One region of the Streptomyces sp. NPDC048424 genome, then DNA from elsewhere that is predicted to be linked to it. Evidence: riboswitches for the same ligand, from Rfam matches in the RefSeq annotation. Region 1 holds a riboswitch; the other holds the start of a gene.
What was found. A riboswitch is a leader RNA that binds a small molecule or an ion and turns the genes downstream of it on or off. The one in region 1 is predicted to bind guanidine.
Positions count from the first base shown of each region.

Region 2: linked by a shared signal. The riboswitch ahead of AB0D29_RS20885 (Ohr family peroxiredoxin) and the one ahead of AB0D29_RS08635 (multidrug efflux SMR transporter) in region 1 are both predicted to bind guanidine.

Region 1 is NZ_JBEZKE010000004.1:394,511-401,814, reverse strand. Features, by position in the region: gene rdgB (RdgB/HAM1 family non-canonical purine NTP pyrophosphatase) at 1-93, shown strand, start outside; tRNA gene AB0D29_RS08665 (tRNA-Leu) at 143-215, opposite strand; gene AB0D29_RS08660 (HNH endonuclease signature motif containing protein) at 264-920, opposite strand; gene AB0D29_RS08655 (HNH endonuclease signature motif containing protein) at 917-1,555, opposite strand; gene bcp (thioredoxin-dependent thiol peroxidase) at 1,699-2,166, opposite strand; gene AB0D29_RS08645 (DUF3618 domain-containing protein) at 2,271-2,591, shown strand; gene AB0D29_RS08640 (co-chaperone GroES) at 2,635-2,976, shown strand; guanidine-III (ykkC-III) riboswitch at 3,040-3,109, shown strand; gene AB0D29_RS08635 (multidrug efflux SMR transporter) at 3,141-3,461, shown strand; gene AB0D29_RS08630 (transglycosylase domain-containing protein) at 3,478-5,745, opposite strand; gene AB0D29_RS08625 (ABC-2 family transporter protein) at 6,169-6,972, shown strand; gene AB0D29_RS08620 (ABC transporter permease) at 6,965-7,304, shown strand, end outside.
Region 2 is NZ_JBEZKE010000014.1:14,257-21,560, forward strand. Features, by position in the region: gene kdpB (potassium-transporting ATPase subunit KdpB) at 1-1,937, shown strand, start outside; gene AB0D29_RS20865 (NAD(P)H-binding protein) at 2,053-2,937, opposite strand; gene AB0D29_RS20870 (nuclear transport factor 2 family protein) at 2,934-3,362, opposite strand; gene AB0D29_RS20875 (TetR/AcrR family transcriptional regulator) at 3,456-4,067, shown strand; gene AB0D29_RS20880 (hypothetical protein) at 4,141-4,584, opposite strand; gene AB0D29_RS20885 (Ohr family peroxiredoxin) at 4,577-5,029, opposite strand; guanidine-III (ykkC-III) riboswitch at 5,105-5,166, opposite strand; gene AB0D29_RS20890 (AraC family transcriptional regulator ligand-binding domain-containing protein) at 5,239-6,243, opposite strand; gene AB0D29_RS20895 (type 1 glutamine amidotransferase domain-containing protein) at 6,547-7,304, shown strand, end outside.

The sequences.
Region 1 (7,304 bases):
GCCGAACTCACCCCGGCCGAAAAGAACGCCATCTCCCACCGAGGCCAGGCTTTCCGCGCCCTGGTCCCGGTCCTCCGCGACCTCCTGGGCTGACGCAGTGAGGCCTGGTCCCCGGACGTCGGGAACCAGGCCTCATATGGGGTACGCCCGGTCGGATTCGAACCGACATACGTGGCCACCTAAAGACCACCGCTAACCAGGTCGCGTACGGGCGCGAGTCATGAACACTGTACTGCGCACCGTGCCGTGCAGGGGAAGCGGCATCAAAGGTTTCGCCGACCTCCCCGACACCAGGTGCTGGTGATCGCGTGACAGTTGGGGCACAGCAGGCGCAGGTTCTCACGGCGGTCGTCGCTCCAGTCACCGTTGATGTGGTCGATCTCAAGCGTCATCGGGTCACCCAGCCACTCGGCAGCCGTGCCGCACTCGGCGCAGCACTCCGGGACACCTATGTCGCGCATGGCCCTTCGCAGAAGCCGGCTGCGGGTGCGGCGACGCCCCTCGTGCTTCACGAGGATTTCCTCGGCGGGCCTGACGGAGCGCTGCGGCTTGCCGCGGCTGTGGGCCTGGCCGAGGAAGTGCGAAGTGTCCAGCCCTGATTCGAGGACCCACGCCTTGAGCGAGGCCCGCCACGGTGTGGTGTCCGGGCGCTCGAGACGTCTCAAGGTCTCCGCCCAGGACTGCGAACCGGCGACCGCGTTCCGAAGCAGCGATTCGTGCGGCTTCTCATGGCGACGGTAAGGGCGTTGGTCGAAGTGGGAGACGTCGATGCCGTAGGCGAAGAAGCGCCGCATGAGGTACTGCTTCAGCCTCAGGGGGAACGGCTCTATGCCGTAGCGGGCGATGACCTCGTCGATGTCCTTGCACCGGGCCGCGGCCTCGGTCAGGACCTCCCGCGTGTAGCGGGCGCCGCTGGTCATCGGCGGCCCTTGCCTCGACCACGATACGTATCCGTCGTTGAATGGCAGTTGGGGCACAGCAGCCGGAGGTTTCCCGCTTGGTTGTTGCGCCAATCTCCGTCGATGTGGTCCACCTCCAGGGGTAGCGGGTGCCCGCGCCAGCGGGCCTCGATACCGCATCGCGCGCACTGCTCGGGTGCGCCCTGTGCCCTGAGGGCCCACTTCAGCTGCTCGCTCTGGACGCGGCGGGCGTGGGCTCCGTCCTGTTTGACCAGGAGCGCCTCCGGCGTTCGCCGAACCTGGAGGCGCCCCGCTGGTGAGGGCAACTTGAAGTGCGAGATGTCGATGCCGAAGGCCTTCACTCGGCGGCTGATGTGGGTGTGGTGGCCGCCGACGACCTCGAGGCCCAGGCGTCGCAGGACCTCGCACATGGTCGTCGAGGCGGCCACGGCCTCCGCCAGGACCTCCCTCGTCCACTTCGCGCCCTCCGCCTCGAAGTGTGAGACGTCAACGCCCAGCTTCCGCATGCGGCCGTGCAGATAGCGCCGCGAGCCGCTCTTGGGATCGACCCCCAGCTGCTCCAGCGCCTCCGTCAGCGTGCGCGACGCGCTCGCCGCCTCCGTGAGGCGTTCCCTCGTGTACGGGCTGACCGGCATTCTTGCCCCTCCACTCTTCGGCCGCGTGTGCGGCGCTCGTATGGAGTAACGGGCCGGTGGGCGGGCGGTTACGGGCGGTTTCGTCCGATAAGCGGAGCGGCCCGCGCCGGATTTGGGGCGGGCCGCTGCGGGGGTGGGGTGGGTCAGATGCCCAGGTCCTTGATGATCTTGGCTACGTGGCCCGTGGCCTTGACGTTGTAGAAGGCGTGCTCGACCTTGCCCTCCTCGTCGACGACCACCGTGGAGCGGATGACCCCGGTGACCGTCTTGCCGTACAGCTTCTTCTCGCCGTACGCGCCGTACGCCGTCAGGGTCTCCTTCTCCGGGTCGCCGACCAGGGTGACCTTCAGGTGCTCCTTCTCGCGGAACTTCGCGAGCTTCTCCGGCTTGTCCGGGGAGACGCCGATGACGTCGTAGCCGGCCGTCGCCAGGACGTCCAGATTGTCCGTGAAGTCGCAGGCCTGCTTGGTGCAGCCCGGGGTCAGGGCGGCCGGGTAGAAGTAGACGATCACCTTGCGGCCCTTGTGGTCGGCGAGCGAGACCTCGTTGCCGTCCGCGTCGGGCAGGGTGAAGGCGGGGGCGGTGTCGCCCGGCTGGAGTCGCTCGCTCATCTGGACAGTCTCCTCAAGAGGGGATCGGTACGTCTCGAGACTAAGCTGACAGACTGTTCACCGGGGACTACCCCCCACCGGACCACGACGACGGAGGCAGCGCGGTGCCCGAAGCCAGGACCCCCGCACAGATCGAGGCGGACATCGTCCGCCGCCGCGAGCAGCTCGCCGAGACGCTCGACGAGATCGGCGTGCGCGTGCACCCGAAGACGATCATCGGGGATGCGCGGGCCAAGGTCGTCTCGACCGTCGACCACACGGCCGGGCGCGCCTTCGCCACGGTGAACCGTGTCGTGACGGATCTGCGCGACAGCCTGCGCAACGACGACGGGACTCCGCGTCCCGAGCGGATCGTGCCGGTCGCCCTGCTCGCGGTGGGTGTGGTCGGTGTGCTTGTCCTGTCGGCACGACGCAGGCGCGCGTGACCCTGAGCGGCACGGGGCGGGCGCGGACAGGTAGGTTCGGGGCGTGAGCGAGAACACCACCCACGACAAGCTGCCCATCCGCATGCTGCACGACCGCGTGCTCGTGAAGTCCGACCTGCCGGAGGGCGAGCGGCGCTCGGGCGGCGGCATCCTGATTCCGGCGACGGCCGCGGTGGGCAAGCGGCTGGCCTGGGCCGAGGTGGTCGCGGTCGGGCAGAACGTACGGACGGTCGAGCCCGGGGACCGGGTCCTGTACGACCCCGAGGACCGTGCCGAGGTCGAGGTGCGGGGCGCGACGTACGTTCTGATGCGCGAGCGGGACCTGCACGCGGTGGCCGCGGAGCGGCTGGAGGGGTCGGAGGACTCCACCGGCCTGTACCTCTAGGGCTCGAAGAGGACTCGAACGGCGATGCAAAAGGGCTGGTGGCCTTTGTCACCGGCCCTTTTCGCTGCCCTTTGCTACGGTGGAGGAGAACCCGACGAGACGCGCCGTACCGGGTATGACAAGACGACGCACCCCGTATCGCTCGTTGTCTCGGAGGTGCCGTCATGGCCTGGGTTCTTCTTGTTGTCGCCGGTGTGATCGAAGTCGGCTGGTCGATCGGCATGAAATTCACCGAGGGCTTCACCCGGCTCTGGCCCAGTGTGTTCACGGGCGCCGGGATCGTCGCCAGCATGGTGCTGCTGTCGTACGCCGCGAAGACCCTGCCCATCGGTACCGCGTACGGGGTGTGGGTGGGCATCGGCGCCGCCGGCGCGGCCGTGCTCGGTATGGCGGTGCTGGGCGAGCCCGTCACCGCCTCCCGGATCTTCTTCATCTGTCTGCTGCTGGTGGCCGTGGTCGGGCTGAAGGTGACCTCCGGTCACTGACCGCCCGCGTCGGCGGTCATTCCAGGAACGCCGACGGCGGCGGGCGCAGTCCTTCGGCCGGCCCGCCGTCGGCGCCCTGGGTGCCCGTCGTCCCCTGGGTGCCCTGGGTGGTGCCGCCGTTGTCCTGACCGCCCTGCGTCTGGCCGCCGTTGTCCTGACCCCCGTTGTTCTGCCCGCCCTGGGTCTGGCCCCCGTTGTTCTGGCCGCCGTTGTTCTGTCCTCCCTGGTTCTGGCCGCCCTGCGTCTGGCCGTTGTTCTGACCCCCTTGGTTCTGGCCGCCGTTGTCGCGGCCGCCCGTCGGCGGGGTCGGCCGTTGCGGGGGCGTGGGCGTGAGCTCGTCGTCCGGCGTCTCCTGCGGGGGGTTGGACTCCGGGGAGGGCGGGGGCGGGGGCTGCGCCGCGCCCGGCTGGAGTTCCAGGTCGAAGTCGACGGGGTCGGTGCCCTCCAGCGCGGTCTTCGTGTACGCGGCCCAGATCCGGGCCGGGTAGCCGCCACCGCCGATGCGGGGCTCGCCCAGGGCTCCGTAGAGGGACTGCAGGGTTCCGGTGTCCGGGTCCTGGCCCATCATCGAGACGACCGTGACCAGGTTCGGGGTGTAGGCCGCGAACCAGGCCGAGCGGTCCAGTTCGCCGGTGCCGGTCTTGCCGGCGGCCGGGTGACCGGCGGCGAGGGCCGCCGTACCGGTGCCGTTGTCCACGACGCTGACCAGCATGGACGTGGTGGTGTCGGCGGCCTCGCGGCTGATGGCCTGGGTGGGGGTGCGCTCGGGCAGGCCGATCGTGTCGCCGCCCTTGGTGATCTTCTCCAGGAAGGTGTACGGGGTGCGTCGGCCGTGGTCGGCGAGGGTCGCGTAGGCCTGGGTCATGTCCAGGACGCTGGCCTGCATCGTGCCGAGCGCCATGGCGGGGCCCGTGACGAAGTTCGGGGTGTCCTCGGGGACGCCGAGGTCGATGGCGGTCTTCTTGACCTTGCCGGTGCCGACGTCGACCACCATCTGCGCGTACACGGCGTTGACGGAGAGGTCGGTGGCGGTGTTGACGGTGATGTTCCCGTACGAGATCTGGCCCTCGTTCTCGGGGCTGAAACGGATCCGGCCGCCGACGACGGGGCGCTTGTTGTCGCCGTTGTAGATCGTGTTCGGGGTGATCCGGCGGCCGTCCTGGGTGCGGGAGCCGTTCTCGACGGCGGACGCGAAGACGAACGGTTTGAAGGTGGAGGCGACCTGGTAGTCGTGCCGGGTCGCGTTGTTGACGTACTGCTTGGTGTAGTCGATGCCGCCGTACATGGCGACGACCTTGCCGGTGGCCGGGTCGATGGAGACCCCGCCGGCCCGCACCAGCCGGTCCGCCTTGCGCGTGTCCGGTTCGAGTTTGCCGATCATCTGGTCGTCGACGGCCTCGACGAAGGCGGTCTGGCGGCGCTTGTCGATGGTGGAGGTGATCCGGTAGCCGCCCTCGGCGAGGGTCTTGTCGTCGAGGATCTTGTTCTCGACGATGTAGTCCTTGATCGCTTCCACGAGGTAGCCGCGCTGTCCGGCAAGGCCCGCGGCCGCGCGGACCTTGCCGGGCTCGGGGAACTGCGTCGTGGCGCGCTCGGTCTCGGACAGCCAGCCCTTCTTGACCATGCCGTCGAGTACGTAGTTCCAGCGGGCGAGGGCGCGGGGGCGGCTCTGGGGGTGGGCGACCACGTCGAAGGCGCTGGGGGAGTTGAGGAGGGTGGCGAGGTAGGCGCCCTCGGCGGTGGTGAGGTCGCTGACGTCCTTGCCGTAGTAGGCCTGGGCGGCGGCCTGGATGCCGTAGGCGTTGCGGCCGAAGTAGCTGGTGTTCAGGTAGCCCTCGAGGATGTAGTCCTTCGACTTCTCGCGGCCGAGTTTGATCGCGATGAAGAACTCTTTGACCTTGCGTTTGATCGTCTGTTCCTGGCCCAGGTAGTAGTTCTTGACGTACTGCTGGGTGATGGTGGAGCCGGACTGGGTGCCCTTGCCGGTCGCGGTGTTCCAGGCGGCGCGGAGCATCGCCTTGGGGTCCACCGCCCGTTCGGAGTAGAAGTCCCGGTCCTCGGCGGCCAGTACGGCTTCCTGCACGGTCCGCGGGATCTGGGAGAGCGGCACGTTGACGCGGTTGACCTCGCCGTCGCGGGCGATCTGCGAGCCGTCGGAGTAGAGGTAGACGTTGGACTGCGCGGTGGCGGCGGCGTTGGCCGGCGGGATGTCGACGAGCAGGTAGCCGGCGACGAGGGCGCCGCCGATCAGCAGGGCGAGGAGCAGGACGGCGCCCAGGACCATGCGCCACGTGGGGATGAGGCGGCGCCAGCCGATGCGCTTGCGGCGGGGCGGCTTCCCCGGTGCGGGCGGGCCGGGTTGCGGTTGGGGCTGGGCCTGCGGCTGCGGTTGCTGCCGGTCCCCCGGTTGCCGGGCTCCTGGTTGCTGTTGGGGCCGCTGGTTCGCCCGTGGTTGCCGTGCTTCGGGCGGGGTGTCCGGGTCGCGAGGGGTCCAGCCCGGGGGTGGTGACTGGTCGCTCATCTCCAGGACTCCTCGACGCCGTTCGAAATATCCACTTCTGTACCTCATGGTGTCTACCCGATGGCCGGTGATTCCGCTCCGGACGGGCGTAAATCGGTCGCGTGGATCGCCCCTCCGCACTAAGCTCGCGCGCTTTGGCCGACGTAGGAACGACGTGGAAAACGGAGGGATACGGTGCGCCGGAGAGTGCGTCTCTACCTGGCGGTCGCGGCAGGGGGATTCAGGCGGTACGCCACCTATGGAACGGCGACGGCGGCCGGGGTCTTCACCAACACCACGTTCGGTTTCATCGTGGCGTACACGTACATCGCACTGTGGGACGAGCGCCCCGGACTCGGCGGCTACGACCAGGCGCAGGCCCTCACCTTCGTGTGGGTGAGCCAGTCGCTGCTCGCCGCAGGGGCGTTGATCGGGGGCGGCTTCCAGGAGGAGATCCAGGAGCGGGTGCGCACGGGCGACATCGCCGTCGACCTGTACCGGCCGGCGGACCTCCAGATGTGGTGGCTCGCCGCCGACATGGGTCGGGCGGGCTTCCAGCTGCTGGGGCGCGGACTGGTCCCGCTGGCGGCGGGGGCGCTGGCGTTCCGGCTGGCGCTGCCCACCGATCCGCTGCGCTGGCTGCTGTTCCTGGTCTCGGTCGCGCTCGGGCTGGTGGTGAGCTTCGCGGTGCGCTACCTGCTGGGGCTGCTGGCCTTCTGGCTGATGGACGGGGCCGGGATCAACCTGATGGCGACCGTCGTCACGATCTTCTTCTCCGGGATGGTGCTGCCGCTGACCGTCTTCCCGGGCGGTTTCGGCGAGTTCGTGCGCGTCCTGCCGTGGTCGGCGATCCTTCAGGTGCCGATGGACGTCCTGCTGGGCAAGCACGCGGGGGCCGGGGGCGCGGCCGAGGCGCTGGGGTTCCAGGCCGGGTGGGCGCTCGTACTGCTGGGCGCGGGGCGGCTGCTGCAGTCGGCGGCTACGCGGAAGGTGGTGGTCCAGGGTGGCTGAGGCGGAAGCGGTGGCGGCGGCCGAGGTCGTCGAGGCCGTCGAGGCGTCGCCGGGGCGGGAGTTGACGGCGTCGGGGGCGGGACCGGGCGCGGGGCCGGGTGCGGGACCGGGGGCGCCGTCGGGTGCGGGTCCGCTCGGCGGGTCCGCCCGCGTACGGCAGGTCCGGGAGGGGCTGCGCGGCTACGGGCTGATCGTGGCGATGTGGATCCGCTCCACGATGACGTACCGGGCGTCCTTCGCGCTGTCCGCGTTCGGGAACGCCGCGATCACCCTCCTCGACTTCGTCACCATCTACATCATGTTCTCCCACGTGGACGTCCTCGGCGGCTTCA
Region 2 (7,304 bases), on a different contig from region 1:
CCACGCTGTCGGCGCTCATCCACCCGTCCGTCTTCACCTGGGTGATCAGCGTCTGGCTCTGGCTGACGGTCCTGTTCGCCAACCTCGCCGAGGCGGTCGCCGAGGGCCGCGGCCGCGCCCAGGCGGCATCCCTGCGCAAGGCACGGACCGACACGGTGGCGGTTCGCCTCGAACACTGGACGTACGGGGCGAACCTGCGCCACGCCGAGACCGAAGTGGTGACCCCCGCCGAGCTGCGGCCCTTCGACTTCGTCCTCGTCGAGGCGGGGGAGCTGATCCCCGCCGACGGGGACGTGGTCGACGGAGCGGCCATGGTGGACGAGTCCGCCGTCACCGGTGAATCGGCGCCCGTGCTGCGGGAGTCGGGAGGAGACCGGTCCGGGGTCACGGGCGGTACGACCGTGCTGTCCGACTCGATCGTCGTACGGGTCACCTCGCGCCCCGGCAACAGCTTCATCGACAGGATGATCGCCCTGGTCGAAGGCGCGGCCCGGCAGAAGACCCCGAACGAGATCGCACTGAACATCCTGCTGGCCGCGCTCACGGTGATCTTCATCCTGATCGTGGTCGGCCTCCAGCCGATGGCCGCGTACGCGGGGGCCGCGCAGTCGACGACCGTGCTGGTCGCCCTCCTCGTCACCCTCATCCCCACGACCATCGGGGCCTTGCTCTCCGCGATCGGCATCGCCGGCATGGACCGCCTCGTCCAGCGCAACGTCATCGCGATGAGCGGCCGCGCCGTCGAGGCGGCCGGGGACGTGAACACCCTGCTCCTCGACAAGACCGGCACCATCACCAACGGCAACCGGGAAGCCGCGGCCTTCGTCCCGCTCCCCGGAATCGACCACGTCAAGCTCGCGGACGCCGCCCAGCTGTCCTCGCTCGCCGACGAGACCCCCGAGGGTCGGTCCGTCGTGGACCTGGCGCTGCGGTACGGGCTTCAGCCCGTCGCCCGGGAGGACTTGAGCAACCCCCTGTTCACCGGGTTCAGCGCCCGTACGCGCATGAGCGGCATCAACCTGAGCTGGGACAACGGCGCCGGCTGCGCCATCCGCAAGGGCGCGGTGAAGCAGGTCTGCGACTGGGTGGAGGCCCGGGGCGGGACCGTACCGGCCGAGGCCGTCGCCTGGTCGGCCTCCGTGTCCGAGGCCGGCGGCACCCCGCTGCTGGTGGCGGTCCACGACTGGGACGGGCCGCGGGTCCTCGGCATCATCCACCTCAAGGACGTCGTGAAGGAGGGCATCCGGGAGCGGTTCGCCGAGCTGCGCCGGATGGGCATCCGTACGGTCATGGTGACCGGTGACAACGAGCTGACCGCCCGGGCCATCGCAGCCGAGGCGGGCGTCGACGAGTACCTGGCCGAGGCCACCCCCGAGGACAAGCTCGCGCTCATCAAGCGGGAGCAGGCCGGCGGCAGGCTGGTCGCGATGACGGGCGACGGCACGAACGACGCCCCGGCCCTCGCGCAGGCCGATGTCGGCGTCGCGATGAACACGGGCACCTCGGCCGCCAAGGAGGCCGGGAACATGGTGGACCTGGACTCCAACCCCACCAAGCTCATCGAGATCGTGGAGGTCGGCAAGCAGCTCCTCATCACGCGAGGCGCCCTGACCACCTTCTCGATCACGAACGACGTCGCGAAGTACTTCGCGATCATCCCCGCCATGTTCACCGCGGCCTACCCGGGGCTCGGCGCGCTCAACATCATGGGGCTGAGCAGCCCGACCTCCGCGATCACCTCGGCGATCATCTTCAACGCCCTGATCATCATCGCGTTGATCCCGCTCGCGCTGCGCGGAGTCCGCTACCAACCGGCCTCCGCGCACGACCTGCTGCGCCGCAACCTCGCCGTGTACGGCCTCGGCGGCCTGATCCTGCCCTTCGCCGGCATCAAACTCATCGACCTGGTGGTGTCCACCATCCCCGGCCTCGGGTGAGGACCGCGGTCATCGGGCGGGACGGACCGCCGGTGCGGGCGCCGGTCCGCTCGTCACTCCCGACGCCCGCCGGACGGTGCCTTCAGCAGCCGCCGAGACCCTGGCCGATCCGGCGCTACATCCCCGCCCTCGTCCAGGGCACCGTCAACGACTCGTCCCCAGCCCGCAGTTCCCGTTCGGCGACCACCCGGAACGGGTTCGGCGGGCGGCCGGTGAGGCGCTCGACGGTGTCGGTGGTGCGGTCCTCGGCCCCCTCGGCGATGGCGCGGTCCATCGCGGCCAGCATCGCGGCGAACTCCGGCGGTATCACCGCGGCCAGACGGTCGCGCATGTCCTCGTAGGCCAGGCGGTGGTGGGCCACCGGGCGGCCGGTGACCCGGGTGACGATCGCGGCGATGTCGTCGTGGCTGAGTGCCTGCGGGCCGGTCAGGACCAGGTCGGCGTTGGGTGCCCGGTCGTCCGTCAGGGCGCGCACGGCAACGGCGGCGATGTCGTCGGCGTCGACGAAGCCGACCCGGCCGGTCCCGGCCGCCGTTCGGATGAGCCCTTCGGCGCGGATGCTGTCGGCGTGCGCGTGCGTGCCGGTGAAGTTCTGCATGAACCAGGAAGGCCGCAGGACCGCCCACTGCTCGAACAGGCCGGGCAGGGCCTGGTGCACCGCCCCCACCGCAGGACCGCCCTCGGGGATGGCCGAGGAGCTGAGGAGGACGGCGCGGCGCACGCCGGCGGCGCGGGCCTCGCGGAGGAAGGGCAGCATGACCGCGGCCGGGTCCGGGTCGCCGATGGGCGGGACGAGGTAGGCGCGGTCGACCCCGTCGAGGGCGTCGCCGAAGGTGGTGGCGTCGTACCAGTCGAAGCGGACCGGGTCCGCTCCCGGCAGCGGGGTGGCCCGCCGGCCGGCGGCCCGGACGCGGTGGCCTGCGGCGATCAGCTGCGCGGCGGTCCGGCCGCCGGTGGTGCCGGTGGCACCGGTGACCAGGGTGGTTCCGGTGGAATTCATCGGGCGTCGCTCCCCGTGAAGTCCATCCCGGGCGCCTGGACGGCGAGGGGGTTCCAGTAGTCGCGGTAGGAGGTGAACCGTCCGTCCCGGACGGTCACGACGGCGATGTACGTCATGTCGAAGGGGCTGTCCGCCGCGACGAGGCGGCCCACACCGCGCATCTCGACCACGATGGTCCCGGCCCCGGTGCTCTCGTGGATCCGTACGTCGGGGAAGTCGTGCAGGTCGATGTGGTCGGGGTAGTCGCGCATGTAGGCGGCGATGGCTTCCCGGCCGTCCAGCCGTTCGGGCCAACCCGGGGGAGCGAAGGGGAACTCCATCACGCCCTCGTCGGCCCACAGGCCGACCCAGCCGGGAACGTCCTTGGCCAGGAGCAGGCGCAGGCTGTGGCGGTACAGATCCGCCGGTGCGGTGGTGGTGGGCATGGGGGTACTCCGTCCCGTACGATACGGACCAGTGGTCCGCTTCTTCGGTGAACGATACGGACCGATGGTCCGCTTTGCAATCGGAGGATCCCGATGACCGAACAGCGCAGTCCGCGCAAGGACGCCGCCCGTAACCGGGCCGCCGTCTTCGCCGCCGCCGACGAGCTCTTCGCCCATTGCCGGAGCCCCGAGGACGTGACGATGGCCGATATCGCGGCAGCGGCCGGCGTCGGCAAGGGAACGCTCTTCCGCGCCTTCGGTGACCGCACCGGTCTGATCGGCGCGCTGTACGAGGCGCGGCTCGAACCGGTCAGGAGCGCCGTCGAGGACGGTCCGCCACCGCTGGGACCCACCACCCCGCCGCTCCGGCGCGTGCCCGCCCTGCTGGACGCCGTCCTGTGCTTCAAGCTCGACAACCGCCACCTCGCGCTGGCCCTGGAGGGAACCGGCGCCGACAGTCCCTACCGGACGGCGCACTACGAGCGGTGGCACGCCCTGCTCCGGGACCTGCTGGAGCAGATCCCGGGCCCGGCCGACACCGACTACACCGCCCACGCCCTGCTCGCCGCGACCCGGGCCGACCTCGTCGCCTACCTGGCCGGGGACAAGGGGGTGCCGCGCGAGGAACTGCGCGAGCAACTGGCGCAGTTCACCGCCGGGATCCTCGACACCCGCACGCGCCGGGGTCCGTCCGACGCGCCGTGACGCCGACGCGCCGTGACGCCGACGCGCCGTGGCGCCGACGCGCCGGCGGCCGGGCGCGGGGTCCATCGCGCCGTCACAGCCGCCAGTACGCCCCCGTACGGGAGTCGACGTGCACCACGTGCCGGCCCACGCGCACCACGTGGTGGTCCGGACCGGACCAGGAGCCGGTGACACCGTCGGCGCCGGGCAGCGGGGTCCAGACCTCCAGGAAGGTGCTGCCGTCCGGGTTGGTGCCCCACTCGACGAGGTCCGCGCCCTCCCGCCGGAAGGTGCCGGTGTCCTCGCCCGGCTCGCCCGTGAGGTGGTGGAAGTGCACCTGGGAGCCGTCGAAGGAGGTCGTACCGGCGAAGCCCCGGCTGTCGGCGTAGTACGGCCCGGCCTGCAGCCACACCACTTCGCTGTCCTCGATCAGGGGTCCGCCGTCGCGGCTGATGCCGCGCCGCAGCCAGGCGCCGTACTCGGGCACGGGGACGCCGGGTCCGCCCGGGACGGGCCCCGCCGGCTCGGGCTCAGGCACGGTCGTCGGCGGCGGGGTCGTCCACGGCCAGCAGCGTCAGCGGTACGTTGCCGCGTACGGCCTGCGCGTAGGGGCAGACCGCGTCCGCCCGGTGCAGCAGGGTCTGGAGGTCCGCCGCCCGCCACCCCGGCAGGCTGACGGTGAGGGCCACCGCGAGGCCGTAGCCCGCGGGCGTGTCCGTGGTGCCGAGCTGTACTTCGCAGGCCACGCGCGCGGCGGTGGCGTCCGCCCCGAACTCGGCGGCGACCTCCGCGAGCGCGGAGGTGAAGCAGGCGGCGAAACCGGCCGCGAAAAGCTGTTCCGGGTTGGTGGTCCCGGCGACCTTCTTGCGCGGCGGGGCGAGGCGGACGTCCAGGCGCCCGTCGTCCGTGCGGACGGACCCGGTACGGCCCCCCGCGGCATGCGCGGTCGTCCGGTACAGGCTGCTGGTGAGTGGCACGGTCATGGCGTTCGGCCCATCCTGCTCGACGAGGACGCTGCCCGGGTGCGGACAGCGTGAGGCGCTGCTCGTGCAGCATCTCGCGCGTCGTCGTGCGTGACCGGGTACGGCGCATCTCGTCCGGGGCCTTGGATCCGGCCGCCGGACAATCTAGCAACGGAGGCGGTCGGTCGGCGCGCCGCCCGCGGTGAAGTACCTCACCCGCCGCCGGCCCGTCACGATCCGGGGGCCGCGGGCCGGTGCCGGACGCGGTACGCGCCGGGAGGCATGCCCTCCCACCGGGTGAAGGCACGGACCAGGGCCGTCGCGCCGCTCAGGCCGACGAGGGGGGCGATCCGGTCCAGCGGCAGGGGCGTGGTCTCCAGCAGCCGTCTGGCCCGGCCGTGTCGGGCGGTGTCGAGGAGCGCGCGCCACGACGTGCCCTCCGCGTGCAGGGCCCGGCGCAGGGTCCGGACGCTGAGGTTGAGCTCCTTGGCGGGGCCCTCGGGGCCCGCGTCCCCGAGCGCGGCGCGTTCCAGCCACTGCCGCACGCGCTCGGCCACGGTCGGGGCCGCGGACAGCTGGTGCAGAAGCCGGTCCGCGTAGGCCCGGTGCAGGGAGTTGAGCGCCGGATCGTAGAGGGGGCGCCGCCGGTCGAGGTCCTCGTCGGCGACCGTGATCGCGTTCTCCGGGGAGTCGAAGGTGACGGGGCAGCCGAGGACACGGGTGTAGGGCTCGGCCGAGCCCGCACGGGGGTGGGCGAACGAGACGGCCAGGGGCGCCCAGTCGTCGCCGGCGATCCAGCGGGCCGCCCGCACCATGATGCTGACGACCGCCTCCACCTGCTGGGGGTGCATGGTGGCCGGGGCGACGGTCGGCCGGTAGCGGATCCGGCCGACGCCGCTGTCACGGTGCAGGGTCACCGTGCCCGCCTGGCTCACCAGCGGGTGGTAGCGCTCGGCCGCCCGCGCGGCGTCCGCGAGGCTGGCGCAGGTGAGGACGAGGTGGCCCAGGATGTGCAGGCCTTCGGGCCGCATGCGGTCGCCCACGAGGAGCCCGGTGTGCGGGCCGGCGTCGCCGGCGTCGAGCACCGTGTCCCACAGCGCGCGCATCTCGCCGTACTCCAGCCGGTCCGTGGGCAGGGCCCAGGAGCCGGACGACCCGCTCTCGCCCTCGGCGGTCGAGTTCAGGACGGCGAGGGCGTAACACGCGGTGACGGAGGGCGGCTCGGTGGCGGACACGGCCGCCAGTCAATGCGGGCGCACCACCCCCGTCAACACCGTCTGCGGGACGACCCCGGGCGGACGGGTCCGCAGAACGGTTCGGAGAGCGCGTTCGGGGAGCGGGCCGGGGGAGCGGGTTCGGGGAGCGGGCCCGGGGAGCCGGGGGAGCGGGTTCGGGGAGTCAACGGATTGGCCGCCGGAGTCAATGACGGCGCCGCGGGCCGCTCCTAAGGTCGGCCTTCGGACACCGTGGGGATCAGGGGCCCGCGGAGTGCCGGGGAAGCGTGCTGCCCTGATCACCACCGCTCAGAGGAGTACGCCGTGATTCTCTTCCTGCTTCCCGCAGGCGACTACGACCCCACCGAGGCGGCGGTGCCCTGGGCCGCACTGCGGGACGCCGGCTTCGAGGTGCGGTTCGCCACCCCAGGCGGGAAGGTCGCGCTCGCCGACCCCCGGCTCACGGACCTCGGGTTCTCCTGGCTGTCGCCCTGGCTGATGACCCGCCGCGCCGAACTGGCCGCCTACCGGCGCCTCACCGAGGACCCCCATTTCCTTGCCCCCTCCTCGTACGAGGACTACGCGGAGTCCGCGCAGGCGGACCCGGCCGCCATCACGGGCCTGTTCGTACCCGGCGGCCACGCCGCCGGCATGCGCACGCTGCTCGAGGACGCCACCGCCCAGCAGCTGTTCGCCCGGCTCTTCACCCAGGGGCTGCCGGTGGGAGCGGTCTGCCACGGCGTGCTGCTCGCGGCGCGGGCCAAGGATCCCGCCACCGGGCGCTCGGTCCTCCACGGCCGGCGGACGACGGCTCTGACGTCCCTGCTGGAGCTGACCGGCTGGAACCTCACCCGGCTATGGCTGGGGCGCTACTACCGCACCTACCGCACCACCGTGCAGCAGGAGGTCACCGCGGCGCTCGCCGACCCGCGTCATTTCCTCGCCGGTCCGCCGCTGCCGCTGCGCGACACCGCGGCCCGGCCCGGACGCGGCTTCACCGTCAAGGACGGCAACTACGTCTCCGCCCGGTGGCCCGGCGACTGCCACCGCCTGGCGGCGGACTACCTGGCCCTGGTCCGCGC